DNA from 4 places in the Neobacillus sp. YIM B06451 genome. Region 1 is predicted to be linked to each of the others. Evidence: predicted binding sites of a transcription regulator. Region 1 holds the regulator's gene; each other region holds the start of a gene.
What was found. Region 1 encodes Rex, which represses fermentation and respiration genes when NADH is low (regulators of the CRP and FNR family bind a similar motif). Its sites were predicted from a motif close to TTGTGAAATATTTCACAA; they were not measured.

Region 1 (7,716 bases):
CCCGGGCCTTGATATTGAAAAATACAATTGACGGTGTTGGGCAGCGAGAATATTTCGCAGCCCTTTTTGTTGTGGATAAAAAATTTTCTCCCACTCACCGGTTTGTGGATAAGCACGGGTGTTCCTGTTGATAATGTGGATAAAAATGACGGCTTCTGTGGATAAAGTGGATAAGTCCGTTGATAACTGATATAACAGCAATTTTATTGTGTATAAAAATGTGGAAAAGCGCAGGGAAGCCCTGCGCTTTATTCAGCAAGTTCCGCCCATTGTTCCATTAACTGGTCTAGTTCCTGGCGGGCTTTATCATTTTCAGTGTTAATAACAAGTACCCTTTCGTGGTCCTGATAAACCTCTGGATTACAAAGAAGCGATTCATTTTCTTCAATAAGCGCTTCGAGTTCTTCAATTCTGGCTTCAATCTCTTCCAGCTTCCGTTTTCGCTGCCGCTCAAGTTTCTTGGATTCCTTATCCTGCTGGAACGTATTTTTGGCGGCGGGAGTTTCAGCAACCGATGCAGATGCCTTTTCCATCGCTAAAAGCTCAGCCATTTCCTGTTTCTTTTCGAGAAAATAATCATAATCGCCCAGATATTCCACACAGCCATCCGTATTCAGTTCCAGAACCTTTGTTGCGATCCTGTTGATAAAATAACGGTCATGTGAGACGAACAAGATGGTACCGGGGTAATCGATAAGCGCATTTTCGAGAACCTCCTTACTATCAAGGTCAAGGTGGTTGGTCGGTTCGTCGAGGATAAGGAAATTCGCCTTTTGCAGCATCAGCTTGGCCAGGGCGAGGCGCGCCTTTTCACCGCCGCTTAAAGTGGAAACGGGCTTGAGGACATCGTCTCCGGAAAAAAGGAAGTTTCCGAGAACTGTTCGGATTTCTTTTTCGGTTTTCAGAGGGTAATCGTCCCAAAGTTCATTCAAAACCCTCTTATTCGAACGTAGGTTGGCTTGTTCCTGGTCGTAATAGCCTATCATGACGTTTGTCCCGTAATGGATTGAGCCCGCATGTGCCGGAAGGCTTTTTATAATCGTTTTGAGCAAGGTTGATTTCCCAATTCCGTTAGGTCCGACAAGCGCGATGCTGTCTCCCTTGGTGATGGAAAAGGAAAGGTCCTCGGCGACTGGATCCTCATATCCGATGGCAAGCGCATCAACGCGCAAAACGTCATTGCCGCTTTGCCGCTCGATTTCAAAAGAAAAGGTTGCGGATTTTTCATCTCCCGAGGGCCGGTCCATCAGCTCCATCTTCTCAAGCTTTTTCCTCCTGCTTTGGGCGCGTTTTGTCGTTGAGGCCCTGGCAAGATTCCGCTGGATGAAGTCCTGGAGTTTAGCCACCTCATCCTGCTGCTTTTCGAACTGCTTCATATCACGTTCATAGTTTTCAGCCTTTTGAACAAGGTAGGAACTGTAGTTGCCAACAAACCGGTGGATTTGCCTGCGGGACAGTTCGTATACCTGATTGACGACCTTATCGAGGAAGTATCGGTCATGGGAAACAATGAGAATTGCGCCATGATAATTTTGCAAGTACAATTCAAGCCATGAAAGTGTTTCAATATCAAGGTGGTTCGTAGGCTCGTCCAATATAAGGATGTCGGGTTTCCCTAGCAGCAGTTTCCCGAGCGCCAGGCGTGTTTTCTGGCCGCCGCTCAGGCTTGATATACTAGTTGAATAATCAAAGGTTTGGAAGTTGAGTCCATGGAGCACGGACCGGATATCCGCCTCATACTGGTACCCTCCCATCTCCTTGAATCGGACCTGCAGTTCGTCATAGTCCTTTAAAACTCTTTCATATTTACTGGAATCGCCGATAATAGACGGGTCCGCCATTTGTCCTTCCAGTTCCCTTAACGAAGCCTCAAGCTTACGGACTGGCTCGAAAACCTTCAACATTTCATCCCAAATCGACAAGGATGATTCGAGGCCCGTATTTTGCGCGAGATAACCGATGGTAACATCTTTCGGTTTAATGATTTCGCCGCCATCATGTCCGATATGGCCGGCGATTATTTTGAGGAGCGTCGATTTCCCAGCGCCATTCCTGCCGACTAGGGCAACGCGGTCCCTGTTTTGGAGTTCGAGCTTTATGTTCGATAAAATTAATTCAGCGCCGTAATATTTTTCAAGGTTGTTCACTTGAAGCAAAATCATTCTTTTCACCCCATTACTATTTAGAGTGTAACCCATAAGGGGTTGCTCGGCAATGAGTGAGCCATCCTCGAGGAATGGTTTTCTGCTGAGGGTTAAAGCACATATGCTAGGGGAAAAGGAGTTAAATATGACAATTTTTTTAAAAAAATGGGGCTTAATCTCATTAAAAGCTAAAAAACAATGGAACATATGTGAAACATGGAACAAAGAGCATACACAATTACCTGAAAATAGTGTATTATTTTTATAACTCAATGAACTGAACTATAGGGAAAAGGTTAAAAAAACGGCCAGGTTCCCATTCGGGAAAACGGGGTCGATCCGCCAGGATGTTCCGTTTTTGGGAAAGGAGTTTTTAGGATGGCTGAATTTACGCATTTCAATGAAGAAGGCAGAGCAAAAATGGTTGATGTCAGCGATAAGCCGGAAACAGCCAGGACGGCGATCGCCCGTTCAAGCATAACGGTAAATCGAGACATTTATGAAAGAATAACGAATAATAAGATGAAAAAGGGTGATGTGCTGGCGGTGGCCCAGGTAGCCGCTGTCATGGCAGCAAAGAAAACATGGGAAATAATCCCAATGTGCCACCCCATCCCGCTGACAGGGGTAGACATCGCTTTCAGGTGGGAAGAGGAAGAAGCAGGCCATAAGCTGATGATTTCAGCTTCAGTTAAGACGAAAGGAAATACTGGCGTGGAAATGGAAGCGCTAACTGCAGCTTCCGTCTGTGCATTGACCATATACGATATGTGCAAAGCCGTTGACAAAGGAATGGTAATCGGGCCAACCTATCTTGTTGAAAAGACAGGCGGCAAGCATGGCGATTTTAAACGAGAACAAGAGGTCCAGTAAACAAGATTTCCCGCGAATGGCCAGGGGCCTGCGAGAAAAATTAAACCGGGGCAGGGGATCAATGGTGAGTGAAACAATGAAAATACCGCAGGCAACCGCCAAAAGGCTGCCGTTATATTACAGGTTTTTAAAGAATTTGCATTCCTCCGGAAAGCAGAGGGTTTCATCAGCGGAACTTAGCGAAGCGGTTAAAGTCGATTCGGCGACAATCCGAAGGGATTTTTCCTATTTTGGAGCCCTTGGCAAAAAGGGCTATGGCTATAACGTAAACTACCTGCTTGGGTTCTTTCGGAAGACGCTTGACCAGGATGAACTTACAAAGGTTGCTCTTATCGGGGTCGGAAACCTCGGGACTGCCTTTTTGAACTACAATTTCCTGAAAAACAATAATACAAAAATAGAAGTAGCCTTTGACGTTGATCCCGATAAAGTGGGGACGAAAATTGGCAACGTCCCAATCCACAGCCTGGATGATCTTGAAGCGTACCTGAACAATGACAATGTTACGGTAGCGATTTTGACCATACCTGCTTCCGTTGCCCAGCCGATTACAGACAGGCTTGTTAAAACAAATGTGAAAGGGATTTTAAACTTCACGCCTGCGAGGCTGAATGTCCCGCGCTCCATCCGGGTCCATCATATCGACCTGGCGGTGGAATTGCAGTCCTTGATTTACTTCCTGAAAAATTACCCGGGAGTGGACTTTTCCGAAGAAGCAGAAGAAGCAAAAAAGTGAGCCTAAAAGGGGCTCACTTTTTTTGGATTCGTTTTAGCTTGTAATGTAGACTTATCATCCTTATGCCCGCCCCGAAATCAAAGGTGGCCAAAATAACGAGGAGATAGGAAAAGAATCCCCAGCCTTCGTCCCTTACGCTCCCAACTGCGAAATACGTAAACAAAATTCCGAGCAAGAGGTACACGATGCCGGAAAACAATGGTGATTGCCTCATAAAAACCCTCCGATAAAGTTTTGCATCTGTTCTGCTTCACGCAGGAATTTCTCAATTTCCTCACGGTAAATACTCTGCATCAAAACAACGAGTGTATTCATTGTGACGTGCGCAATGATCGGAACAATGATCCGGTTTGTCCGGACATAAAGGAAAGCAAATGTGAATCCAATTGCCGAGTAAATCAGGATATGTTCAAATTCCATGTGCGCGGCTGCGAAGATAACGGAACTGATCAATGCGGAAACAAAGAAATTAAACCGCTTGTGAAGGCTGCCAAAAATGATTTTTCGGAACACGATTTCCTCAAGGATGGGGCCGATGACCGAACTGATGAGAATAACCGCGGGAAAATTGTCAATCATCCGCATGATTGAACGGGTGTTATCCGAACCCATTTTAATCCCAAGCATTTGCTCCACTATGGCAGCGGCCCATTGCGCGAAAAGGGCGAGGAAAATTCCGCCGACGGCCCATGAGATGGACTGTGGCAAATTGGCCGCGTTCCTGTTTTGAAGCGAGCTGGCCATTTCTTTTCGTAGGAGAAACAACGTAATGAGGAATGCCGACACAAAGCTGATTATCAGCCAGTAATTTAAGGCATACATCTGCGTTTCCTGGGGACTGTTCCCCGCACCGGCAAGGACGATTGCCAAAAGGGGGACCCCTACCAGGCTCGATAGCTGCATGACGATATATACAATAAGAATCCAACCGTATTCACGTTTCAAAATGGCAAGCTCCTTTATACTTTTTGCATCACTTTTCATTCTACTCACAAAGGCAAACTTATTTCAATCAGGAAACCTTCCTGTATAGCCTTAGCCAAAGCGGACATACTCATAAGGTTGATTTTTTTTAAAAAAAATGATGGTTCGTGCTTGCAAAAAAAACCGGTTTTCATTATTATAATAATTGTGTTAGCACTCACCTGAACAGAGTGCTAATAAGCGACTACATAAAACCCTTTGAGGAGGTTGTTTGAATTGTTAAGACCACTTGGCGATCGCATTATCATTGAGCTTGTCGAGTCTGAAGAAAAGACTGCAAGCGGCATTGTTTTGCCTGACACTGCAAAGGAAAAGCCGCAGGAGGGCAAAGTTGTAGCAGTAGGTTCCGGCCGTGTTCTCGATAGCGGCGAGCGTGTAGCTCCGGAAGTATCTGTCGGCGACCGTATCATCTTCTCAAAATATGCCGGCACAGAAGTGAAGTACCAGGGAACTGAATACCTAATCCTTCGTGAAAGCGATATTCACGCCGTCATCGGCGAATAATTGCCTGAACTCAGGGCACATACCTAATTTTATCTGACTTGAGGAGGTTTTTGAACTATGGCAAAAGACATTAAGTTCAGTGAAGACGCGCGCCGCTCAATGCTTCGCGGTGTAGATGCTCTTGCAAATGCTGTTAAAGTTACGCTTGGGCCAAAAGGGCGCAACGTTGTTCTTGAGAAAAAATTCGGTTCACCGCTTATCACAAATGACGGTGTTACAATCGCGAAAGAAATCGAGCTTGAAGACGCATTCGAAAACATGGGTGCCAAGCTTGTTGCCGAAGTGGCAAGCAAAACAAACGATGTTGCCGGTGACGGTACAACAACTGCGACTGTCCTTGCGCAAGCAATGATCCGTGAAGGCCTTAAAAACGTAACCGCAGGCGCCAACCCAATGGTCCTCCGCAGGGGCATTGAAAAAGCGACAAAGGTTGCCGTTGAAGAATTGAAGGCAATTTCCAAGCCAATCGAAGGAAAAGAATCCATCGCCCAGGTTGCGGCGATTTCCGCTGACAACCCAGAAGTCGGCCAATTGATCGCTGAAGCAATGGAGCGCGTTGGCAACGATGGTGTTATTACGATTGAAGAATCAAAAGGTTTCGCTACCGAACTTGATGTAGTAGAAGGTATGCAATTCGACCGCGGATATGCATCTCCATACATGGTTACAGATTCCGATAAGATGGAAGCTGTACTTGATAATCCGTATATCCTGATTACTGACAAGAAAATTTCCAGCATTCAGGAAATCCTTCCTGTCCTTGAGCAGGTTGTCCAGCAAGGCAAACCGCTATTGCTGATTGCTGAAGATGTTGAAGGTGAAGCACTTGCTACATTGGTAGTTAATAAGCTTCGTGGTACATTCAACGCTGTTGCTGTTAAGGCTCCTGGCTTCGGTGACCGCCGCAAAGCTATGCTTGAAGACATCGCTGCCCTTACTGGCGCCGAAGTTATCACAGAAGAGCTTGGCCGTGACCTTAAATCCGCAACAATCCAATCTCTTGGCCGTGCTTCCAAGGTTGTTGTTTCCAAAGAGAACACAACAATTGTTGAAGGCGCTGGAGACTCAGCTGCAATCGCTGGGCGAGTAAACCAAATCCGCGTTCAGCTTGAAGAAACAACTTCCGAGTTCGACCGTGAAAAGCTGCAGGAGCGCCTTGCGAAATTGGCTGGCGGCGTAGCTGTCATCAAGGTCGGCGCTGCAACTGAAACAGAATTGAAAGAGCGCAAGCTTCGTATCGAAGACGCCCTGAACTCAACACGTGCTGCTGTTGAAGAAGGAATCGTTTCCGGCGGTGGCGTCGCCCTCTTGAACGTTTACAACAAAGTGGCTGAAATCCAGGTTGAAGGCGACGAGCAAACAGGTGTGAACATCGTACTTCGCGCTATGGAAGAGCCTGTTCGCACAATTGCGCAAAACGCAGGCCTCGAAGGCTCTGTCATCGTTGACCGCCTGAAGCGTGAAGAAATCGGCACTGGTTTCAACGCTGCTACTGGCGAATGGGTGAACATGATTGATGCTGGTATCGTTGACCCAACAAAGGTTACACGTTCCGCGCTTCAAAACGCTGCATCCGTTGCGGCTATGTTCCTGACAACTGAAGCAGTTGTTGCCGACAAGCCTGAGGAAAACAAAGGTGGCGGCATGCCTGACATGGGCATGGGCGGAATGGGCGGCATGATGTAATTAGGGTTTTGGAACCTTGTTATATCAACGTCTAAAATGATAATATGCTTTTCTTGTCCTCGGATTTGTCCTCGTTTTATAAAAAACATGGAAACCTACGACAAAAAGCTAACTATAGGAGAAGGTCTTTCATCAGTTTGCTAAACTGTTGGGAGGCCTTTTCTTCCATATTATAAGAAGGTTCGTTAATAATATTGTTTCGAAATCTAGAATTCATGAAAAGGGCGCAATCCTTGAATAAGGATCAGCGCTCTTTTTCCATTTAAGGGCCAGATTATAGAGTAACCTTTGTGGGAAGTTTTTAACTCAATTAATACTTAGTAATGAACATCTTATTTTTAATTTCATGACCCCATTGATGCCACTGGGAGATGCCACAACTGTTAAACTTTTTGTCGATTAGGGACAAGACTTGCTCACCTCTATCCCGCCGGCCACCCTCAACTCGTCTCCCTCAATGCCGTCGAAAACGTTTTCCCTTATACAAAGATTCTTCCCGGCATCAATCCTGATGCCATTGGCCGCCTGTCGAATGACGTTGCCCTTGATCCTGATGCCTGACGGGATTCCTTTGCCCCGTCCGTCAGCACCGCGGTCCTTGATGAGGCGGATGGCCGAGAACTTGTCAGTCCCTCCAGTGATGTAGTTACCGTGTATCTTTGTGCCTGGCGCATTTCGGACCTCGATACCGACCCGCGAATCATCTCCAGCGGTGATCCTGTTGTCCTCTATAAGGGTATCAGGAGTTCCCAGAATGACGAGGATTCCCTGACGGTTTCCAATCAATTC
Region 2 (7,716 bases), on a different contig from region 1:
TGCCCACCGTGCTGCTTGCAATTGCCTTTATATCGTCAAACGATGGCTGGTCGGAAATGCCGACTATGTCAAGTACAACATTCATTCCCCTCTTGATGAAAAAGTCCCGTCCAACCCGTCCGATTGCAATAATGCCAAATTCGTCATTCGATTTATGGCGATCCTTAATTGTCTGGTACACCTGGCGCAAAATATTGCTGTTATAAGCGCCAGCAAGCCCCCTGTCAGAGGTGATGACAAGGTAACCAGTCTTTTTTACCGGCCTTGACTGGAGCATTGGATGGTTTGCATCCTTGCTGCCAACCGCGATCGAAGCCGTCACTTCCTGAATCTTTTCCATATAAGGGACAAAGGACTTGGCATTCATGACTCCACGGTTCCATTTTGCCGCCGATACCATTTCCATCGCTTTTGTAATCTGGCTCGTTTTCTTTGTGGAAACAATCCTGGATTTAATGTCGCGTAATGATGCCACTGGTTCTCACCACCCTTATCAAAGTTAAGGCCGAAAGCCGCGTGGGCCCCTGCCTGTTATTGTTGGAGAATATTCCGGCCCTGGCGCCCTTCACGATGCAGGCTCCCTTTAACGAGGAAAGCCTGGAAACCGGAAGGGCTCAGCGCCATTGCCATTATTCCGAAACTGCAAACGTCTTTTTGAATCCGTTGATTGCAGCAGCCATATCGTCATCGGAAGCAAGTTCCTTCGTCGTACGGATATGGTCCAACACATCTTTGCGGTTGTGGTCGAGCCATGTGTAAAATTCATTTTCAAAACGGCGGATATCGCCGACAGGGATATCATCAATGAATCCGCGTGTCAGTGCATAAAGGATCATAACCTGCTTTTCAACCGCAATCGGTTTGTGCAAGTCCTGCTTGAGCACTTCTACTGTGCGTGCACCACGGGCAAGCTTCGCCTGGGTTGCTTTGTCCAGGTCGGAACCGAACTGGGCAAAAGCTTCCAATTCACGGTAAGAGGCAAGGTCAAGGCGCAAGGTACCTGATACCTTTTTCATCGCTTTGATTTGTGCTGAACCACCTACACGGGATACTGAAAGACCAGCGTTGATTGCCGGGCGAACGCCGGAGAAGAACAGGTCGGATTGAAGGAAAATCTGGCCGTCAGTAATGGAAATTACGTTTGTTGGAATATAAGCGGAAACATCCCCCGCCTGCGTTTCAATGAACGGAAGGGCAGTGATTGAACCCGCGCCTTTCGCATCGCTCAATTTCGCTGCGCGCTCAAGAAGGCGGCTGTGCAAGTAGAATACATCCCCTGGATATGCTTCACGGCCTGGAGGGCGGCGAAGAAGCAGGGAAAGTTCACGGTAAGCGGCAGCCTGTTTTGTAAGGTCATCGTAGACGACAAGGACGTGCTTGCCTTCGTACATGAACTCTTCAGCCATTGATACTCCCGCGTATGGAGCTAGGAACAAAAGCGGTGCCGGCTGGGATGCCGATGCAGTTACAACGATTGTGTAATCAAGCGCGCCGTACTTACGGAGAGTTTCAACGGCGTTACGGACTGTTGATTCTTTCTGTCCAATTGCAACATAGATACAAATCATGTTCTGGCCTTTTTGATTCAGGATCGTATCGATAGCGACAGCTGTTTTACCAGTCTGGCGGTCACCGATAATCAATTCACGCTGTCCGCGGCCAATAGGAACAAGGGCGTCAATCGCCTTAATCCCGGTTTGCAGCGGCTCATGAACGGATTTACGGTCCATAACCCCTGGGGCGACCGCTTCAATTGGACGTGTTTTAGTAGTATGGATTGGGCCCATGCCATCGATTGGCTGGCCTAGCGGGTTAACGACGCGGCCGATTAGCGCTTCGCCTACCGGAACCTCCATGATGCGCCCTGTCCGGCGGACTTCATCGCCTTCGCGAATTTCCGTATATGGGCCAAGTATGATAATACCGACGTTATTTTCTTCAAGGTTTTGTGCCATCCCCATAACGCCGTTCGAAAACTCAACAAGTTCCCCAGCCATGACATTGTCGAGGCCATGAGCACGGGCAATACCGTCACCAATCTGGATGACTGTACCAACATCACTCACTTGAATTTCCGACTGATAGTTTTCGATTTGCTGTTTCAACAGCGCACTGATTTCTTCAGCTTTGATGCTCATGAGTTTCACCCCTATCTACAAATCTTAGGTCAATAGTTTACGTTCAAGACGGTCCAGCTTGCCTCGCAGGCTGCCATCGAAAATTCGGTTTCCGATCCGGACTTTGATGCCGCCGAGCAGGTCGGTATCGACAATATTCTCAATCCGGAGAGCCTTTTTCCCAACCCTTGCCGCAAAAGAAGCTGAAAGCGCGATGCTCTCTTCGTCCGACAATGGACGGACGCTGTAAATTTTTGCTTCGGCTATGCCCCTCGCATCATTGGCAAGCTCGATAAATCCATCCGCCACTTCGGGAATTTCATTTTCACGATGGCGGTCAATGAGGATCATAAGGGTATTTTGGACATATGGGTTAAGGTTCGTAAAAGCACCCTTAACAATTGCTTTCTTTTGGTCCAAAGAAAGCCTTGGGGAGTTCAGAACCGCATTCAATTCCTTGTTGTTCGTAAAAACATCTTTCACAACGCGAATTTCTTCTTCAATGGCGTCGAGAAGGCCGTGTTCCTTCGCAATACGGAACAATGCCAGCGCGTACCTCTTGGAGATTATCGATGTGCTCATCGGCCTCTTCCTGCCTCTTGAATGAATTCGTCAATCAGCTTTTGCTGATCCTGTTCGCCCAATTCCCTCTCAATAACTTTCGAGGCAATCATGACGGATAGGGAAGCAACCTGCTCGCGGATAGCCGCGACAGCCTGTTCCTTTTGCTGTTCGATTTCAAGCTTTGCGGATTCCTTAATCCTGTCTGCCTCGGCGCGGGCGATCGAAATGATTTCCTCGCGCTGGACATCGCCCTGCTTGCGGGCATTTTCAATAAGGCCTTGTGCTTCAAGGCGTGCTTCTTTTAAGAGTTCACGCTGCTCCTCAAGATGTTTTTTGGCATCCTGGTTCGCTTTTTCAGCCTGGCTGATCTCATTGGAAATATGTGTTTCACGCTCTTGCATGATGCCCATTAATGGACCCCATGCAAACTTTTTGAGCAGTGCCATCAGCACAATGAACATGACGAGCTGGAAAAGAATATCGCCGCCGTTAAAAAGGGGCTCTGCCGCACCCAATACAAAACTGCTTGTCAACACCCTCGAGTCACTCCCTTCAAGAGTCATTCCGGAGATAGCCCCGGATACGTATATGTGAAAAATTGTTTACAAGTCAATTACTTCATTGATGGATGTTTCCTATGGTTTATCCAACATAAAAACAGGGCATAAAGCAATGGCGAAGGTTCATTATGGAATGATCTTCGCCATTATTGAACAATGCCCAGCTATTATTGAACCATGAACGCGATAACAACCGCGATGATAGGAATCGCCTCAACCAACGCAACCCCGATGAACATAGTTGTCTGAAGCATACCGCGAGCTTCTGGCTGGCGCGCGATGCCCTCAACTGTTTTAGAAACAATAAGACCGTTACCGATACCTGCACCGAGTGCTGCCAACCCAATTGCAATTGCTGCTGCTATAGAACCCATTTAAAAGCTCCTCCTTAATGTATGGTGAATAAGTTTATTTTTTGTCCATATAATGAACAGGTATATATTAATGGTCGCTGCTGACCTTATGGGCCAGATAAACCATCGTTAACATTGTGAAGATAAACGCCTGGATGGCGCCGATAAAGACAGAGAATCCCTGCCAGGCAAGCATTGGGATAACTGCAGCCAAACTCCCCCAAAATCCGGTTGCCATGCTTCCGGCAATGAGCGCGAGGAGAATTTCCCCGGCATAGATGTTACCATAGAGACGCAGGCCAAGCGTGAGGGTATTCGCAAATTCCTCAATGATTTTAATTGGGAACATGAACCAGAACGGCTTGAAGAATTCTTTGCCGTAAGCTCCGGCCCCTTTCATTTTAATGCCGTAGTAATGTGAAAGTCCGACAACCATTGTCGCCAATGTCAGTGTGATGACCGGATCTGCAGTAGGGGATTTCCACCACAGTTCATTTTTGTAGACGACCGAGAACGGCAGGCCTAGAAAGTTTGAAATCGCCACATACATAATCAGAGTGATACCCAGGATGTGGAATCTTCCACCGGTTTTCCAGTCCATCGTACTATTGATAATGCCTTTGACAAAGTCCATGACCCATTCCATGAAGTTTTGCATTCCGGTAGGCTTCATGGCCAGTCTGCGTGTTGACACAACAGCAATGAGGAACACAATCAACGACGCGACCGTGATCATCAGAATGTTCGCCAAGTTGAAATACAGACCAAAAAACGGACCCACTATAGGATTTTCATGATGCAATAGTATTCACCTCGCTTCTCTTGCTATTTGCGTAAAAAGGCTTGCTTAAAAAAATCTATCATAATGACAATATAGGATGTCATTAATCCCACCACAACGCTGATTAAATGAAATTGGTCGGGGTACTTCAATGCGATAATTGCCGCAAGGGCCGCGGTGGCCATCCTATTGAAAGAACCGAGTGACCGAACCTTTTTGCCCTTCATCACAGCATCGCCGAACTTGTCTGTTTTCCTTACCATGAGCCACAAATTGAACAGGCTGCAGGCTGTCCCCAAAACGAGTCCGGCAAAAATAGATTTGTGCGCGGTAAATCCCCAGCCAAGTACATATAATGAAAGTAAAAAATAGAGGTATCTTCTGACGCGGAAATAAATGGCCCTTAAATCGGACATATCATGTTAGTCTCCTGAATAATATTGCTTAACGAGGCGGAGCATGGCGTAAATTCCGGCCGCCAATCCGAGGAAAAGCCCAACGACCAGGAAAAGCGGTTCCGTCCCAGCTTTGCCGTCGAGCCACCTGCCCGCAAAAATGCCGATGAGCACGGATCCGGCCAACTGGGCAAGGATTCCCGACATAAGTGCCATTGCCTGGAATTGGGTTCGGTCGTTCCTTCGCATACGGTTACATCCCCTGCATCGAGAATGGAAATCGGGCAAAACATCGTAAAAAATATGTATGAAAAAATCCTGTTTCAATGTGCAACATTTCCCCAGGAATGCTATGTAAACCCTATCATTTTATGCCCTTTGTAAGCATACAATAGCACCCTGTTATTGTCAATCCAAATGCGGTTAATCTATTCACAAACATAGGGGGGAAACGACTTTTTTCGCCAGAAACCGCATATAGGGGAAGGTTTTTAAATTGGAAGCGTTTCCACTATGTGTGAAGTGAATCTTGTGTTCCATAACAAAAAGCCTTTTTTTTCATCTGTTTTCAGCGCTTAATTCCTTCTTTTTTTGTTCGTTTTTTCAAAACAAAAAAGCTCCCTTTTCTAGGAGCCGTTTTCTTTCAATTAAATTGGGCGGTCGTTTCAAAAAAATCCTCTTTTCCCGCTTTTCTCGCAAATACTTTCACAATATAAATTCCCGGTTCCGGAAGTGCTGCTGGATTGATTTCCCGTTTCAGCATCCCCTTTCCGATTTTCCTCCCATAGTCAAGGAAGCCCACAAATCGGAAATCGTTTTGGCGGAAAAGTGCGATGCCGAATTCATCCGCACCGCCAGGCAGGTAAACTTCATAGCGGAAAACTCCCGGCCTGTCTCCCTCCCCCATGGCGAATCCCATCACCCTTGGATAGTCCGGTTCGGTAAGCGCGAGGATAAAAGGAATTCGAATAGGCTTACCATCAGCTTGTAGCAACAATGCCCCATCGACAATCCTCCCTTTATAAACGGACGGGTCTGCAGTCACTGTCAAATGCACCCTCTTCTCTTCTCCGGTTCCCAAGGTAAAGGGGAGAGGCAGTTTCCAGGCCAGCCCATCATCCTTAGGGGGAATCGAAAACGAATAGCGTATTGTCTTGCCACTCACATTTTTAACAATCAGTATACTGTTTTGGGATGCCTTCCAAATTGGTTTGGCAATTTTTCCGAAAGTGAGCGAGCCGGGAAGCACAAGTGTCTCCGGAGCGGCTGCTTTGTCGGCCTGGATTCTTCCAGCCCCCTGTTCAAATGTCCTGTACGGCTTGGCTTGGCTACTTTTTAATACAATAGCTGTATTCATTAACGCGGCCTTTATTTCCGCCGGCCCCCATTCGGGATGCGCCTGTTTAAGGAGAGCGCACACTCCCGCGACATGTGGAGCTGCCATGCTCGTCCCGTTGAGAGCAAGGTAACCGCCGGGAACCGCGCTTGTAATCGCCACCCCCGGGGCTACCACATCAGGCTTGATTTCCCACGTTCCGGTGACAGGTCCCCGCGAACTGAAAGCCGCAAGCCTGTCACTATCATCAATTAGCTCGATTCTAACGGGTCTCCCGCTTCTTAACAGCTGCTTGCCAGCCGCCGCTGACACCGTCCCCACTGGTATAGGAACGGATTCCTCCAAATTGCCGTAAAAAATACCCTTTGTGTTTTTATAAATAATGACTGCTCTTGCTCCCGCCGCAAGGGCATGTTTCACTTTTTCCGTGAAGGTAATTTTTCCACGCTTGATGACGGCAATTTTATTTCTTACTCCATTTAATTCTTCCGGCCTGCCAAACTTGCCGTCCACAATTTCAGCCGATGGCCCCGGCATCCACTTTCCCGAGCCTGCCATCTTTTCAATCCGGAGTCTTTTTCCTGTTTCTTCTATAATAATAGTGGGAGCCTTCATGAATGGCGTCGACGCACCGACGGAAATGGCTTTGGACGCTGTTCCCGGTGCCCCCACCGTCCATTGGCCTGGGCCTGAATTCCCCGATGAAACAACAGGGACAATCCCTTTTTCCGCGGCTCGGTTTAACGCGGTTGAGACGGGAAGGTCAGGCCCGTTGACGGCGTTTCCAAGAGATAAATTCAGAACATCCACCCGATCTTTGATCGCTTCTTCAATGGCAGCGAGTACAAGTTCAGTCGTCCCTTTTCCGCCTGGCCCCAACGCCCTGTATGCTTTGATGGTTGCACGGGGCGCCACTCCCTGGATTTTCCCGTTACCTGCGATAATGCCCGCGACATGGGTACCATGGATTGTCGCTGCCTCCCCCGGTTCCTTTGTCTCCATCGGATCCGCATCCTTATCGACCAAATCCTTGCCGCCGCCATAATTTCTTCTTAAGTCCGGATGTGTATAATCTACTCCGGTATCAATTACGCCCACTATCACTCCTTCTCCAGTCAGCCTTTTGCCATTCCTGTCAAAAAAACCACGGAGCTTATTCGCCCCAATCATTGCGGCTCCATTGGCTTGAATCTCTTCTGTATCCAAGCCTCCCTGTAATTGTTTTAGATTGACGTTTATTTTGTTGGATGGAATCGGCCGGATGCCTTTATGGCTGATCACGTGACCCGACATTTCTTCTTCAATACGATAGGTTTGCAATTCTGAGAACGACTCCACATTCGAATCTTTTTCAAGCATGAGGATTTCTTCCAGCGTTCCCTCAATTGAATAGCCGTTCAACGCCTCTGAATAGATGTGCCGTACCTTAATTGATGGAAATTTCCGCAAAACCTGATTTGCCGCTTCCTGTGAAGTAGGCTCCTTCAAAATCAAAATACCTCTTTTTACTTCTTGGGGTTTCATTTCCGGCAAGGGCGGTATTTTAAATGCCACAGCCTCTCCGGTACCAGATTGGAGGAGAAATACAATACAAAATGTGCTTATTAGTT
Region 3 (7,716 bases), on a different contig from region 1:
GATCGAAAATGAGTGTTGTCAGCTTTAGACTAACAGCTGCTTCAAGCGCCTCTTCCATTATCAACTGGGCCCTTTCCGTATCGATGTTCCCAATCAAGGGCAGAATTGCGATTCCATTCATTAGAGGGACCACCGGTACCGATAGCTCAAGGAAAGCCGTTTTTGATGCTTCGAGATTCTTCTTATAATAATGGACATAGGTGAGGCTGAAACAATAGACCGCATGATCAAGAAGCGGGTCAATTTTTCTCGAAACAGCAAAGACCGTCTTGATGGACATGTTGTGTTTTTCAATCTCCTCCTCCAACGCATCAATAATAAACATCCGGTAATAGCTCGTATCTTTCAGCGCTTCATTAAGGGGAATGCCCAGACCGTATGTAAATTCCCCAGTTTCCTTCCCCCATTGTTCTATCTTCCCATATGATTCTTCCTTGTTCAGCCCATAAAGGAGAGTTTCGGCAAAATGGGAAATAAAGTTTGCCCTAATCGCAATAATTTCCTCTTCCTTGATTGTGGTAGACAGCAGCTGCCTTTGCTCGAATGTAGCTTCCGAAAGCCTGATTTCGTGGACCTTCCTGGCAATCTCAAATCTTCGGTCATATAATTTTTCCCCAAGCAAATGTAAATCTCTCTCCATATACGCCTCCAACTGTTTGATTTTACCTTAATGGTACAAGCAATCTTGAAGTTTCACAAATTATCTGTTTATTCAACCTCGTTCCACGCCAAAGTAGAAAAGATGAAGAAAACCATCACAAAATGAAACTCATTTTGCCCATTAAATAGGGAATGGAAGGAAATTATTTTACAATTATTGTTTTCATATTTTGTTCACAATTACCCCGCCAACCTTCACAATTATCTATGTTAAAATAGCGGTGACCTATATGTGTGATAAATATCACAACAAGGAGCCATTTTTGTTCAGCGTTTCTTATTTATGGAACTGCTGGATAATAGTTTGTGATTAATTGAACATATTGTTGTACGAGAAAAGGAGATGAAAAAGTGAGCAAGGTAAAGGGAGTCATTGCATTTTTGCTTTCTGTTTTTACCATTTCCATTTTGGCAGGCTGTGAAAACAACATGGTTGTATTTAACCCACAGGGCCCTGTCGCTAGGGAAATCACGGGGTTAATCAACTACTCGATTGTGTTGATGCTTCTTGTCGTAGGTGTTGTTTTTGCCCTGTTCATTTATATTGTCTGGAAGTACCGCGAACGTAAGGACAATATGGATTATGAACCACCTGAGGAGCATGGGAGCGTTGTCCTTGAGACGATTTGGACCGCCATCCCAATCATTATCATCATCGCATTGACCATTCCAACTATAAAAACAATCTATGCGACTGAAAAGATCCCTAAAGGCTACGAAAATCAGGAACCCCTTGTCATTAAAGTGACATCCGCTGACTGGAAATGGATCTTCAGCTATCCAGAACAGGGGATTGAGACGGTTAACTATGTGAACATCCCTGAGGACAGGCCGATTGACTTCAAATTGACATCAGCTGGAACAATGAACAGCTTCTGGATCCCAGCTCTTGCCGGCCAGAAATATTCGATGGCCAAAGCGGAAACCCAGCTGTATCTCGTTGCGGACAATCCTGGCTCCTATGTCGGAAAAAACAGCAACTTTAACGGGCGTGGTTTCGCTGAACAGCAATTCGAAGTCCAGTCCATGACCCATGAAGACTTCGACAAATGGGTGAAGGAAGTACAGGAAACTGCTCCTAAACTCACTAAAGAAGACTATTTAAAAAAGCTTGAGCCTTCCCACCTTGGACGGGAAACGTACTCCAATACCCATCTTGAATGGGTAGACCATTCAGACAGCAATTCGAAAAACTATTTGAACCCGGAAATGTATGACCGCGGCCATGGATGGCCAGGGCAAATTTTCGAGGACGAGAACAACTACAAAAATAAAGATGCAGGAACTGAAGAATCGGAACATAACGAAAATGAAGGTTCCCATGCAAAAGAATCAGACGGAGGTGAGCATAGTGGGCATTAAATGGGATGAGTTTTTTGTTACGGGCGATCCACTGATTTTTGCCTCACAAATTGCAATCGCCCTTACTTCCATCGGGATTGTTGCAGCCCTTTCTTATTTCAAAAAATGGAGATGGCTATGGGACAACTGGCTAACGACGGTTGACCATAAAAAAATCGGGATTATGTACATCCTTGTCGGAATCCTGATGTTCTTCCGTGGCGGCGTCGACGGCTTGATGATGAGAACGCAAACGGCCGTACCGGAAAACACGTTTCTGGATGCGCAGCATTATAATGAAGTGTTTACGACACACGGCGTCATCATGATTTTGTTCGTTGCGATGCCGCTTTTGGTCGGACTTATGAACTTTGCCGTCCCGCTCCAGATTGGCGCAAGGGACGTTGCTTTCCCGCAGCTAAACGCACTCAGCTTCTGGCTGACCTTCAGCGGTGCGATGCTTTTCAACATAAGCTTTGTCATTGGCGGTTCGCCTGACGCGGGCTGGACGTCCTACTTCCCGCTCGCCGGCAAGGAATTCAGTCCAGGCATTGCCAACAACTTTTATGCAGTTGCCTTACAAATCGCCGGGGCCGGCACACTGATGACCGGTATCAACTTTGTCGTCACCATCCTTAAGATGCGTACGAAAGGCATGACCTTGTTGAGGATGCCGATGTTCACATGGACAACGTTCATCACGTCGATCATTATCACAGCAAGCTTCCCGATCTTTACAGTTGCCCTTGCTCTTATGACATTCGACAGGGTTTTCGGAACGCATTTCTTTACTGTTTCCGGCGGCGGGATCGACATGCTCTGGGCGAACCTGTTCTGGCTTTGGGGACACCCTGAAGTTTATATCGTTGTCCTGCCAGCATTCGGAATGCTGTCAGACATCATTTCAACTTTTGCGAGAAAAACGCTATATGGCTATAAATCAATGGTCGCTTCTATTGTCATGATTTCTGTATTGAGTATGCTCGTTTGGGTTCACCACTTCTATACGATGGGCAACAGCCCGGCGGCGAACTCGATCTTCTCGATTACAACAATGGCAATCGCGATTCCGACCGGGGTTAAAGTATTCAACTGGCTATTCACAATGCGGAAAGGCCGTATCCGGTTTACTGTGCCGATGATGTGGTCGCTGGCATTCGTACCAACATTCGTTATTGGAGGGGTAACCGGCGTAATGCTAGGAATGGCAGCAGCCGATTATCAGTACCATAATACATTGTTCCTTGTGGCCCATTTCCACTACGTGCTCATTCCGGGTGTTGTGTACCCGATCTTCGCCGGATTGTATTACTGGTGGCCAAAAATGTTCGGCTATATGCTGAACGAACGGATCGGCAAATGGAATTTCTGGTTGTTCAACATCGGTTTCAATATGACATTCATGCCAATGTTCTTCCTTGGCCTTGACGGAGCGGTACGCCGCGCGTACACGTATTCAGCTGAAACAGGCTTCGGCCCGCTAATGATGGTTTCCGCTATCGGCGCGTTTGTTCTAGCGGCGGGCTTCGCAGCACTTTGCTACAACATTTACTACAGCGCGCGCTACGCTGACCGGAATGTCGGCAACGACCCTTGGGATGCCAGGACGCTCGAATGGGCGACTGCGACACCAGTTCAGCATTACAATTTTGCAAAAATCCCAGAAGTCAAGTCACTCGATACTTTCTGGCATATGAAAAAGAACAATGAACTTCAGCCTTTAAAAGATTCAGAGATAGAGGAAATCCATATGCCAAGCAATTCCTGGATTCCAATCTACATGGGCTTTATCTTCGGGGTCTCGGGCTTCCTGCTCGTCTTCGAATGGACCATCGCAGCAGGTATTGCCGCACTTGGCATATTTGCAGGAATGGCCTTCCGTTCGTTTGACTATAACGACGGCTACCATGTCCATAAGGACGAAATCATTGAGACTGAGCGCAAGTGGAGAAAATTCGGCAAAGGAGTGAAGAGCCATGTCAGCTAATGCAAACACAGCATCATTGCCGCTTGAACTGCAAACCGAACAAAACAGGATGAACATTCTCGGCTTCTGGCTCTTCCTTGGAGCTGAAATCGTCCTTTTTTCGACACTCTTCGCGGTATACGGGGTATTGAGCCAACGCTATGCAGGCGGCCCGACCCAGCAGGACATTTTTATCGTCAGGGATGTCTTAATCCAAACGTTCCTTCTGTTAACTAGTAGTTTCACCATGGGCATCGCGATTTACGAAATGCGCCGGAGTAATATGAAAGGATTGATCCTCTGGTTAGTCCTGACACTCCTTCTCGGAGGAGGATTCCTATTCATGGAAATCCGCGAATTCATCCATTACGTCGATTTAGGCGCGACCTGGCAGACAAGCGCGTTCCTATCAAGCTTCTTCGTCCTGCTTGGCACGCACGGGCTTCACGTATCAATCGGAATCGGCTGGGCCATCCTGTTGATCATCCAGCTGAAGAAGCGCGGCCTTACACCGATTACTGCCCGTAAAGCATTTATCTTCGGATTATACTGGCACTTCCTTGATGTCGTATGGATTTTCATTTTTACATTCGTGTATTTAGCAGGGTTGGTGAATTAAATGAATCATCAAGAGAATCGTTTTCCTATCAGCCATGTCATTGGATTTCTTGGGTCGCTCGTCCTGACACTCGGGGCGGCATGGGTGGCACTGAAGACCTCCCTTCCACCAAATACGATCATGTGGTTTATCGGCACGCTTGCATTCGTGCAAGCCGCCATCCAGCTGTTCTTGTTCATGCATCTAAGGGAAGGTGAAGACCGCAAGGCGAATGTCATCAACATGGCCTATGCATTCTTCCTGGCCTTCGTCATTGTAGCGGGCTCCATCTGGGTCCTCACATCCGGCCACTCCCACTGATTTTTCTTTATTGTTTGTAAAAAAAGCAGGCTTCCCTCTGGGTCGCCTGCTTTTGTCATCTTACGGGGTTTTATTTATAATTGCCGTTCCCCTTCCCGACATTTGTTGGGAAATTTGTATGAATGCGTTTTCATTTGATTTGTGATGATGACATGTTCTCAGACCAAACGAACTTCATTCCTGGATGAGAACACTTTCAGAATTTTAGTGACTTCCTTTTCGGATTTTCCCTCGACAATGTCACTCAACGGGATTTGAGTGACTTCCTTTTCAGATTTTGCCCCGACAATGTCACTCAACAGGATTTTAGTGACTTCCTTTTCGGATTTTGGCCCAACAATGTCACTCAACGGGATTTGAGTGACTTCCTTTCTGGATTTTGCCCAAACAAAGTCACTCAACAGGATTTAAGTGACTTCCTTTCTGGATTTTGCCCGAACAAAGTCACTCAACAGGATTTAAGTGACTTCCTCTTCCGATTTTGCCCAAACAAAGTCACTCAACAGGATTTTAGTGACTTCCTCTTCCGATTTTGCCCAAACCAAGTCACTAAACGGGGTTTGAGTGACTTCCTTTTTGAATTTTGCCCACGCAAAGTCACTAAACGTGATTTGAGTGACTTCCTTTTCTGATATTGTCCAATCAAAGTCACTTAAAGGGATTTAAGTGACTTCCTTTCGGGATTTTGCCCGAACAAAGTCACTCAACGGGGTTTGAGTGACTTCCTCTTCCGATTTTGCCCAAACCAAGTCACTAAACGGGGTTTGAGTGACTTCCTTTTTGAATTTTGCCCAAGCAAAGTCACTAAACGTGATTTGAGTGACTTCCTTTTCTGATATTGTCCAAACAAAGTCACTTAAAGGGATTTAAGTGACTTCCTTTCTGGATTTTGCCCGAACAAAGTCACTCAACGGGATTTGAGTGACTTCCTTTTTGAATGTTGCCCAAGCAAAGTCACTCAACGGGATTTGAGTGACTTCCTTTTTGAATGTTGCCCAAGCAAAGTCACTCAACGGGATTTGAGTGACTTCCTTTTTGAATGTTGCCCAAGCAAAGTCACTCAACGGGATTTGAGTGACTTCCTTTTTGAATGTTGCCCAAGCAAAGTCACTACACGTGATTTGAGTGACATCCTTTTCTGATATTGCCCAAACAAAGTCACTGAAAGGGATTTAAGTGACTTCCTTTCTGGATTTTGCCCGAACAAAGTCACTCAACGGGGTTTGAGTGACTTCCTCTTCCGATTTTGCCCAAACAAAGTCACTAAACGGGGTTTGAGTGACTTCCGTTTTGAATTTTGCCCAAGCAAAGTCACTCAACGGGATTTGAGTGACTTCCTTTTCTGATATTGCCCAAACAAAGTCACTTAAAGGGATTTAAGTGACTTCCTTTCTGGATTGTGCCCGAACAAAGTCACTCAACGGGGTTTGAGTGACTTCCTTTTTGAATTTTGCCCAAGCAAAGTCACTCAACGGGATTTGAGTGACTTCCTTTTCTGATATTGCCCAAACAATGTCACTCAACGGAGTTTAAGTGACTTCCTTTCTGGATTTTGCCTGAACAAAGTCACTCAACGGATTTAAGTGACTTCCTTTTCAGATTTTGCACCGACAATGTCACTCAACAGGATTTGAGTGACTTCCTTTTCGGATTTTACCCCATCAATATTACACCGAATATGTCTTGCAAACCTCTTATTACGCCCTATCTCCGCCCTCCCCGGATCAGCCGCAGCTGCGGGACGCTGCCTTCCTTTTTAAATAGCGAGTAAAGCCCAAAATTGAATAAAGCTAGGAAAAAAGACAACACCATATGCTGGTATGCATGCTTCATCATAAGGACAACGAAACTAGCCACACAAAAAACCCCAATCGCCAGATAAAAGAATTTTAAAACCCGGCCCATTCCTCCACCCTCTTCTTTCCTTCCTTTTCTACTATATTAACAGAATTAATAGTTTTTTGTCACAAAATGTTCACATTTATAGAAATATTTGTTGGGAAAGTTTACTTTCGAGCAATTCACCTAACCGACATATTCTGGTTTTCTTTTCACTTTTTTCCTCGAAAAAAGAAGGGTTTTGCGGTAATCCATAGAAATAGAAATTGTATCAAAAAAAAGGAGGCGTCAATTTGAAGAAAAAATTGTTGTCTGTTTTATTTAGCGGAGCACTTGCTTTTGGCGTATTTGCTGTACCGGGAAATGCGGTCAAGGCTGCAGAAGAACCTTGTGATTGCCATTCCTGGGTACCTATTTCAGGAGCCGAGCGGAATAAAGAAGTAGCGGGGTTATTAAGTAGTGATGCTTTCAAAGATAAGAAGGCGGAATTATGGTCCAAAGGCTACGGCTGGAATGGCGCCCATCAAATTGAAATAGTAAAACCTGCGCCAAACGTTACGATGATAGGAGTACCATTTGTAAATACTGATGGTACAGTTAATATCTATGTCTTTATCAACGGAAGCTTTGTTGGAGTTACCCCATAATAATAAAAGAAAACAAAAATCCAGGAACGGCAAATCGCCGTTCCTTTTTTTGGCCAAAAATTCAATATGTTACTTAATCCTGTGATATAATAAGATTATGTAACATCAAGTTTTTGTGTTGTACTAATAGGTTCGCCTTTTCATTAGATGGTCATTTGAAGATGTTTTCTCACGATTCTGGAAACCCCATCTTTAAAATCAGCAAGTAACAACACTCCCCTTCTTCTACGTTCTAACAAAAAACACTTGGCGCGATTCCCATTCATGTTGGCTTTTTTCCAGTCTACTTTTATACGAGGAGGGATTTTATGGCGATCACTGTCGGTATCATCTTATTGGTTTAT
Region 4 (7,716 bases), on a different contig from region 1:
AACGCTAAAATTCTAGGCAAACACCGATGGATACAACCAACCCCCATTAAAAACCCCCCTTGGATTATCGGCAAGCCGTTCCAAGGGGGGCTCATTTGCTCTCTGCACCCAGGCAATCTGTTATTTCAAACCAGTAGTACTGAGGAACTCGCGGGTCCTTTCCTCTTTCGGATTGGTGAAAAATTCTTCTGGGTTGCCTTTTTCAATAATATATCCATCATCCATATACACCATCCAATCGGCAACTTCCCGAGCAAAGCCCATCTCGTGGGTAACGACAACCATCGTCATCCCATCATCTGCAAGCTCCTTCATCGTCTGGAGCACCTCGCCGACAAGTTCCGGGTCAAGCGCTGATGTCGGTTCGTCAAAAAGCATGATATCCGGCTTCATGGCAAGCGCACGGGCGATGGCGACACGCTGCTTTTGCCCGCCCGAAAGCTTGCTTGGATACACATCCGCCTTATCCTCAAGCCCGACTTTTCGGAGGAGCTCCATCGCTTCCTTTGACGCTTCCTCCTTAGAAACCTTTTTCACATGGACTGGGGCTTCGATTATATTTTCAAGCACAGTCATATGCGGAAAAAGATTGAAGTGCTGGAACACCATGCCGACATGCTGGCGGACTTCATTGATATCATGGGTTTCAGGGAGAACTTCCCGGCCACTGAGAATGATCTTGCCTCGGTCCTTTTTTTCAAGGAAGTTCAGGCAGCGGAGCAGGGTGCTTTTACCAGAGCCGCTCGCACCGACAAGGCAAACAACATCACTTTCATAGACGGATAGATTAATATCTTTTAAAACATGCAAATCTCCGAATGATTTATTTAAGTTTTCGACTTTTATCATTTCACGTGTTTCCATTCACATTTCCTCCTATCGGTCGCTGACGGCCAGTCTCTTTTCAAAACGGTTGACGATGAATGTGAGCAGGGCTACCAGGATCAGGTAGTAGACCGCGACAATCAGCAAGTACGTCATTTCGTCGAAGTTGTTTGATCCGAGTGTAGTCGCCACGTTGAACAACTCGTTCATTGAAATAAAGGCGGCGAGTGACGAGTCTTTAAGACCGATAATGAATTGGTTGCCAAGCGGAGGGAGGGCACGGCGGAATGCTTGAGGCAAAATAATCCTCCGCATCGTAAGCCCTTTGCTCATCCCGAGTGAACGGCCCGCTTCCATTTGGCCATTATCGACCGCCTGGATGGAGCCGCGGAATATTTCGGCAATGTACGCGCCATTGTGAAAGGCTAGCGCCAAAGAGGCAGCCCAGAAGTCTGGCAAAAGAAAGATGCCGCTTATCCCGAAATACAAAATGAAAATCTGGACAATGAGCGGGGTACCACGCACAAGGTATACATAAATGTCCGAAATATATCCGAGCACTTTTACCTTTGAAATTTTTAAAAGGGCAAAAAACAACCCGATGACAATTCCGACGAGCACCGATACAACGGTAAGCTTTAATGTTAAAAGCATGGCGTCCATGAACAGGCCGCTGCTATTGATCAACGTATTGAAGAAGTGTGAAAAACTAGGCAAATTGGAATCTTCCTTTCTCACTGATTTCTTTTCAATGCCTAAAAAAGGTGGGGCCTTAGGACACGGATTGGCTATTCAGGTTTTTGTGTAATATCTTCACCGAAAAACTTTAACGAGATTTCGCGTAGGGTCCCGTCTTTCCTGAGCGCTTCAAGAGCATCGTTTACCCTTTTCAGAAGGGCGGGATTATCCTGTGGAAGGACAATTGCCTGCTCACTGCGTTCGATAAGTTGGCGGCCCTCTATATCGAATCCTTCCTTTTTAGCGCTTTTCCCGGTGACAAAATCGGTGATGACCGCATCATGCCTTCCTATGCTCAAGGCCTTCAGGGCGGTAATGTCGCTATCGTACATTTTTAGATTGGAGGTATATTTGCTGGCAGTATCGGCGTATGTAGAGCCTTTTGCGACGGCAACTTCCTTCCCTTTTAAATCCTCGACCGTTTTAATGCCGCTATCGGGACGGACAAAGATTTGTGGCCCCGAATAATAATAGGGAGTAGAAAAGGAGACATGTTTGCTCCTTTGGGGATTGATGGTGTGTGAGGCAACAGCGGCGTCTGCCCGGCCGGTTTTAACCCCTTCAACAATTCCTTTGAACTTCATCCTTTTTGGAACAGGCTTAAGCCCCATTTCCTTTGCGACGGCTTTTCCAACTTCTACATCGAACCCGGTCATTTTAAGGTCATCGGTCATATAACTGAAAGGCTTGAATTCACCGGAGGCAGCAAAAGCAAACTCCCCTTCGCGGATAAGTTCGCTTCCATCGTCGAGCTTGTGCTTCTCGGCACAGCCTGATAAAAGCAAGATAGTAAGTAAGCAAAAAGCAAATAATTTCCACATATTCATGCGATCGGTAAAACTCCTTTCTCCGAAGAGTGATAAGAGTATTTACCCTTATACCAGTATAATAATCCTATTTCTCGAAAAAATAATTTTATTCTTTGATGGAAAAAGAAAACCAGGCAATAAAAAAAAGCCCAATCAAGGGCTCATTACGCTATACGTCCAGTTTCACCTGGTGGCGTATTTTTGGATGAAATTGCTTGCGGAGTTTTATGGCATATTCCTCATAAAGCTGTTCAAGGCCGACCATGGCAAGGGAGAAGAAGTTCGCATAGTTCTTTTGGACCTCCCACTTCAGCTCATTGCTTCCGCAAATGCTGTGCTTGTTCAAATCCTCAATTTCCTTTTTGATATTTGCCAGTTCTTCTTCGTATTCTTTTTCTGGAAGAGTAAGCAAATGGTCGATTCTTTCAATGTAATGAATGGATTTTTCTATTTTATTTTCGATATCATGATAGCTTTCAAGGTCAATCAGATTGTACTTTAACTTGAAGTCATTCAGGAGCCTTGCGGATTCATAGGTTGCATTCACAATATCATCCCGGGTCATATCCGTTGTTTCATAGCTTAGCATATGCTTCCACGATGGCTGGGTGATCGCCTTGCGGTGGTCCTCGAGCGTATGGCAGAGCTTTTTGTAGCCGTAGCGGTCCGGATCCTCAAAAGCCGCGCTCGCCGGGTCAAGGAACGGCGCCAGCGGGGCGACGAAATAGAACAGGCGCGGGTCCTTGCCGCATGCAAGATGGATCCTTTCGGCAAAATTAATGTTTTCAAGAGCGCTCTGAGTGGTCTGGCCGGGAATCCCGACCATAAAGAACAGGTCAATCTTCTTACAGCCGTGCTTAAGGGCGGATTGAAGAGTGTTTATCACCTTTTCGTTTGTACAATTGAATTTTCCGTTCAGGAGCCGCAGCTTTTCATCATGGGTTTCAAGTGTTAGTTCGATGCTGTATTGGGGAACAGCTTCATTGATTTTTTTAAAAAAGCTTTCATCCCCATACTGAAATAATTCAAATACGAGTTCATTTTTCAAATTTATGCCCTTTAGGAGGCGGAAAAACTCATCGACATATTTTTTGCCGCCCTGGCGGATATCGTGAAGGATGAAAATCGGTGCTCTGCTGAAGCGCTGGATGAATAGGATATCCTCAATTAATTTTCCCGGCGACCTTAGGGCCAGTGACTTCCGGTTACAGTTCTGCTCATAGCCTTCCTTCGATCCACCGCAAATGAGGCAATTCTGGGTGCAGCCCCTTGCTGTCAGGATGGCTGTGTTCGGATATTGGAGCCAGCCATTATAGGGAAGGGGATCCATGAAATTTTTATACTTGAAAACAGACCGGATAGTGTAGCGGTAGCCGGGGACGTCAAATTCATCCAGGTCCTTAGGTACGTAGGAGAGGGGGTTAAAACCGATTTCCGTGCCTTTTTTCCACGTCAGGTTCGGAATATCCTCAAAATGGACATTCCCGAACTCGAGCTTGTTCATAAGCATGAGCATTAATTTTTCGGTCGAGTCGCCTCGCACGACAAAGTCGATACACGGATATTCAATTAATTCTTTATGATAATAGGTGGAAGACAGGCCGCCGAAAATGATTGGCGTGTCGGGATGGAGCCTTTTGACGATTTTGGCCAGTTCTATGCTGCCATGGGCATGGGGAAGCCAGTGAAGGTCAATTCCAAAGGCCCGGGCCTGAATGTTCGCTAACTTTTTCTCGACATCGAAATCAGGATCCATCAGCATCCTGTTCGCAATATTGATAATTCTAACCTTTAGGCCGTATCTTTCTAGATAATCGGCAATGCTCGTCAGGCCGATCGGGTACATTTCAAAAACTGGTGAGGACGGGACAACATCGCTGATTGGGCCGGCTAGAAGTGAACTTTTCCGGAAGTCATAAACACTCGGGGCATGCAAAAGAACCAAATCGTATTTCATTTCGTCACCCTCTGTAAAGTAGTTTGCTCCCACAATTACTCTATGTTGGAAAGGCATGGCCAACAAACAAGGGAAGTGAGAGATTTATATTTATGTAGGCTGAACCTTGAAGACCAAATAAAAATCGACAAAATGTGAACTTTTTCACAAATAATTATTTCAAAAATGCCATCAACCATTCACTTTCAGTGTAGTATAAAAAGCACATGCAGGGTTTGCCATAGATTGACAAAAGCGTGACAAACCAGGTTGTAAATCCTTCAAATTTATGGACATTGATAACCGGTTTCACATTTACTACTAAAGTAGTACATAAAATATTGCTTTTGCTGAATAGGAGGGTGATGAAGAATTTGCGATAATGTCAGTAAACAAACCCGGAATAGGTTTGTCCCAGCATCGGCCAGTGGCATGCCATTTGGCCGGTTTGGGTTTCCCGGCCTTTTTCATCATGAAAGAGGCTTTTTTATTGTACATCGAATGCAAATCACATAAAGTATTATTAACAGAAAATTTAGAATGGGTAGGAAGGGGAACAAGGCGGATGGGAGCAAAGGAGTATCTGAAAAGGAAAGAAAAGATTTCCCGTTATTCCATGATGGGCATATCCGCAGTTGGAGGACTGGTTCTCCTTAACGCTCTGTTCGGAATAAAAGAACCGAATGAACCGTTGATTTTCTGCCTTCTTGTTATCTTCCTGGTCATCATCGAGTTATACCCGATGCCGGTTTGGCGGGGATTTACGACGATCGCATTCCCGATTGTATATGCCATTTATGTCATGCAAGGAATCGACTATGCGCTTTTGGCTTATGCATTCGCCGTCTTTGCGACCAATCTTTGGAAAAGAAGGCCGCTTAGAATCGTTTGTTTTAACCCGGCACAGCTGGTCATCAGCCTGTACGGGGCATACTTGCTGGCTGAATGGGTAAGAGCAGCAGCCGGGTTGGACGCAAAGCCGGCTGTTCTTGCTGGCCTGCTCTATATTACCTTTTTCATCATCCCCTTTTACCTGATCAATAATTTATTGGTCGATTTCATCCTCGTTGTCCGTCCGCAGCCGTATTCGCTGAAAATGTGGAAGCAAAAAACGCTACAGGAACTGAACAGCCTTGCTGTCTCTTATATTTACCTCGTCCTTTTCATTGTCTTGGGCAATCAGAACAGGGGAGAAATCGATGTTATTACCTTTTTCTTCTTTTTCTCGCCACTTGTCGGGTTTGCGCTGCTTAGCTCCAACATCGTGAGGCTGAGGAAGGAGAAATCGAAACTGAAAGCCCTTTTCGGCATTTCATCGGAATTGAACAAGAAGATTGCATCGAACGATTGGCTAGGTTTTCTTGGTGACAACCTTCCTGCGTTTATTGATGTGGATGCCTGCATTTTGTGGACAAAGGAAGATGGGCAATGGGTTCAAAAATTTCAGTCGGGGCTCATAAATGACGAGGCTGATTTCGAGGAGAACCAGCTTGATGGATTGGATACAGTCAGGCAGCTTGTCATTTACCACAATTCCCGGCGCCAGCCCGGCCCTGCCGCAGCTTTTTTCCATGAAGAAATCCGTTCCAAAATGTACGCTCCGCTAATGCTCGATGAAGAGCTTGTCGGATTGTTCGTTTTTGGGAGAAGCAGGACAAAAAGTTTTACCGAAGACGACATTCAATCGGCCGTCACCCTCACGAACCAATTGGCCGTACTAATTAAAACAAAATGGCTTTTTGCCGAGGAGGAAAAGCGGCTCATCCTCGAGGAGCGGAACCGGATTGCCCGGGATATCCATGACGGCGTGGCGCAGACGCTTGCAGGCGCAGTCCTGAATCTGGAAACCGCCGAGCGGAAATTTCCAAAGGCACCGGAAGACTCTTTAAAATTGATTCAGGAAAGCACCGATAAATTAAGGAAGAGCTTAAAGGAAGTCAGGGAGTCGATTTACGCGCTCCGCCCTTACCCGACTGAAAGGGTCGGCCTGATGACAGCTATCCAGTCGAGGATCCAGGCTGTAAGGAAAGAACATCCGGTTGAAATTGTCCTTGAAAAAAGAGGGGCCGAGTTCGAATTAAGTTCTATGACGGAAAAGGTCATATTCGATATTTTCCAGGAAAGCGTCCAAAATGCCCTGAAGCATGCGCGGGCGACGAAAATCGAAGTGATGCTGAGCTATCAGCGCGAGAATGTTTTTTTGAAAATAAAAGACAACGGCATCGGATTTTCATTGTTCCAGGCGATGATTAAAGCAAGGAACGAACCCCATTTCGGCATTTTGCATATGAATGAGGCGTCGGAAAAAATCCAGGCCTCCCTCCAGGTGGACAGCAAGGAAGGGGCCGGAACGGAAATCACGCTAACCGTGCCGCGGATGGGAATAGAAGGGGGAGTAATGAATGATCAAGCTTATGCTCGTCGATGACCATGCGGTGCTGCGCGACGGCTTGAAGAATATCCTAGACCTCGAGCCCGACATCAAGGTAGTTGGCGAGGCTGTTTCTGGCAAGGATGCACTTTTGAAAGTACCTGAAATCATGCCGGATGTCATTTTAATGGATATTAATATACCCGATAAAAATGGAATTGAAGTAACAGGGTTGATTAAGAAGGATTTTCCTTCAATTAAAATCCTGATTCTGACGATGTTTGACCACGACGAATATTTTATGTCGGCCATCCGAGAAGGGGCTGATGGCTACCTCCTAAAGGATGCGCCTTCCCAGCATGTTGTCGAAGCCATCCGGTCCGTCGCCCGGGGGCAATCCGTCATCGCGCCATCGATGACGAAGAAATTTCTTAGCTTTAACCAGCAGCCGCCGGAACAGCCGAAGGAAAAGAAGGACGATATGCTCACCGAGCGAGAGAAGGAAGTCCTTCTCTGCCTTGTCCAGGGGATGAATAACAAGGAGATCGCCCAGGCGCTGTTCATCAGCGATAAAACAGTTAAAATCCATGTTTCAAAAATTTTCAAAAAGCTGGATGTGAAAAGCCGGTCGCAGGTCGTCATTTATGCGGTCCAAAACCAGCTTGTACCACTGCCATAAACCAACAGCCGGGCTTCGAACGGAAGCGCCGGCTTATTTTTTTGGAAAAACTGTTATGGTACTACTTTTGGCGTATGAAAAATTAGTACCTTTGCGCCCGCTAAATACAGCCTGTGGAGAATAGGACCCCAACATAAACAATGTAATAATAGAATTAAGTTGGAATATTCAAAACAGGGAGGGTATGAAATGAAAAAAGCTTCTTTATTCCTGTCCATTTTCATGATACTGGGACTATTTTTAAATTCAATCCATTTCGGAGGTTCCGAAAAAGTAAGTGCGGCCGGCACAGCTGTCATCGAGCCGGGCTTACTGAAGAAGCTCGCATCTTCGGTTGAACCGCAGCAGGTCATCGTTA

Region 2: the regulator Rex is predicted to act here: its motif matches at 5,097-5,114, upstream of RB160_RS11950 (AtpZ/AtpI family protein).
Region 3: the regulator Rex is predicted to act here: its motif matches at 893-910, upstream of qoxA (cytochrome aa3 quinol oxidase subunit II).
Region 4: the regulator Rex is predicted to act here: its motif matches at 4,462-4,479, upstream of RB160_RS19775 (TIGR04190 family B12-binding domain/radical SAM domain protein).

The regions. Positions count from the first base shown of each region.
Region 1 is NZ_JAVFKJ010000024.1:3,595-11,310, forward strand. It holds gene tsaD (tRNA (adenosine(37)-N6)-threonylcarbamoyltransferase complex transferase subunit TsaD) at 1-31, shown strand, start outside; gene RB160_RS23215 (ABC-F family ATP-binding cassette domain-containing protein) at 249-2,162, opposite strand; gene RB160_RS23220 (hypothetical protein) at 2,215-2,412, shown strand; gene moaC (cyclic pyranopterin monophosphate synthase MoaC) at 2,523-3,017, shown strand; gene RB160_RS23230 (redox-sensing transcriptional repressor Rex) at 3,079-3,753, shown strand; gene RB160_RS23235 (YdiK family protein) at 3,767-3,967, opposite strand; gene RB160_RS23240 (CPBP family intramembrane glutamic endopeptidase) at 3,964-4,698, opposite strand; gene groES (co-chaperone GroES) at 4,954-5,241, shown strand; gene groL (chaperonin GroEL) at 5,299-6,927, shown strand; gene RB160_RS23255 (right-handed parallel beta-helix repeat-containing protein) at 7,327-7,716, opposite strand, start outside.
Region 2 is NZ_JAVFKJ010000005.1:187,584-195,299, forward strand. It holds gene RB160_RS11915 (F0F1 ATP synthase subunit gamma) at 1-475, opposite strand, end outside; gene atpA (F0F1 ATP synthase subunit alpha) at 630-2,138, opposite strand; gene RB160_RS11925 (F0F1 ATP synthase subunit delta) at 2,163-2,699, opposite strand; gene RB160_RS11930 (F0F1 ATP synthase subunit B) at 2,696-3,217, opposite strand; gene atpE (F0F1 ATP synthase subunit C) at 3,409-3,615, opposite strand; gene atpB (F0F1 ATP synthase subunit A) at 3,683-4,396, opposite strand; gene RB160_RS11945 (ATP synthase subunit I) at 4,420-4,791, opposite strand; gene RB160_RS11950 (AtpZ/AtpI family protein) at 4,798-5,019, opposite strand; gene RB160_RS11955 (S8 family serine peptidase) at 5,414-7,716, opposite strand, start outside.
Region 3 is NZ_JAVFKJ010000001.1:560,358-568,073, reverse strand. It holds gene RB160_RS02680 (STAS domain-containing protein) at 1-640, opposite strand, end outside; gene qoxA (cytochrome aa3 quinol oxidase subunit II) at 1,012-2,022, shown strand; gene qoxB (cytochrome aa3 quinol oxidase subunit I) at 2,012-3,988, shown strand; gene qoxC (cytochrome aa3 quinol oxidase subunit III) at 3,978-4,586, shown strand; gene qoxD (cytochrome aa3 quinol oxidase subunit IV) at 4,587-4,886, shown strand; gene RB160_RS02655 (hypothetical protein) at 5,045-5,236, opposite strand; gene RB160_RS02650 (hypothetical protein) at 5,243-5,518, shown strand; gene RB160_RS02645 (hypothetical protein) at 5,753-5,950, opposite strand; gene RB160_RS02640 (hypothetical protein) at 6,059-6,205, opposite strand; gene RB160_RS02635 (hypothetical protein) at 6,263-6,409, opposite strand; gene RB160_RS02630 (hypothetical protein) at 6,591-6,743, opposite strand; gene RB160_RS02625 (hypothetical protein) at 7,019-7,372, shown strand; gene RB160_RS02620 (hypothetical protein) at 7,681-7,716, shown strand, end outside.
Region 4 is NZ_JAVFKJ010000015.1:68,429-76,144, forward strand. It holds gene RB160_RS19760 (amino acid ABC transporter ATP-binding protein) at 121-864, opposite strand; gene RB160_RS19765 (amino acid ABC transporter permease) at 877-1,542, opposite strand; gene RB160_RS19770 (transporter substrate-binding domain-containing protein) at 1,614-2,390, opposite strand; gene RB160_RS19775 (TIGR04190 family B12-binding domain/radical SAM domain protein) at 2,542-4,329, opposite strand; gene RB160_RS19780 (GAF domain-containing sensor histidine kinase) at 4,874-6,736, shown strand; gene RB160_RS19785 (response regulator) at 6,711-7,358, shown strand; gene RB160_RS19790 (S8 family serine peptidase) at 7,548-7,716, shown strand, end outside.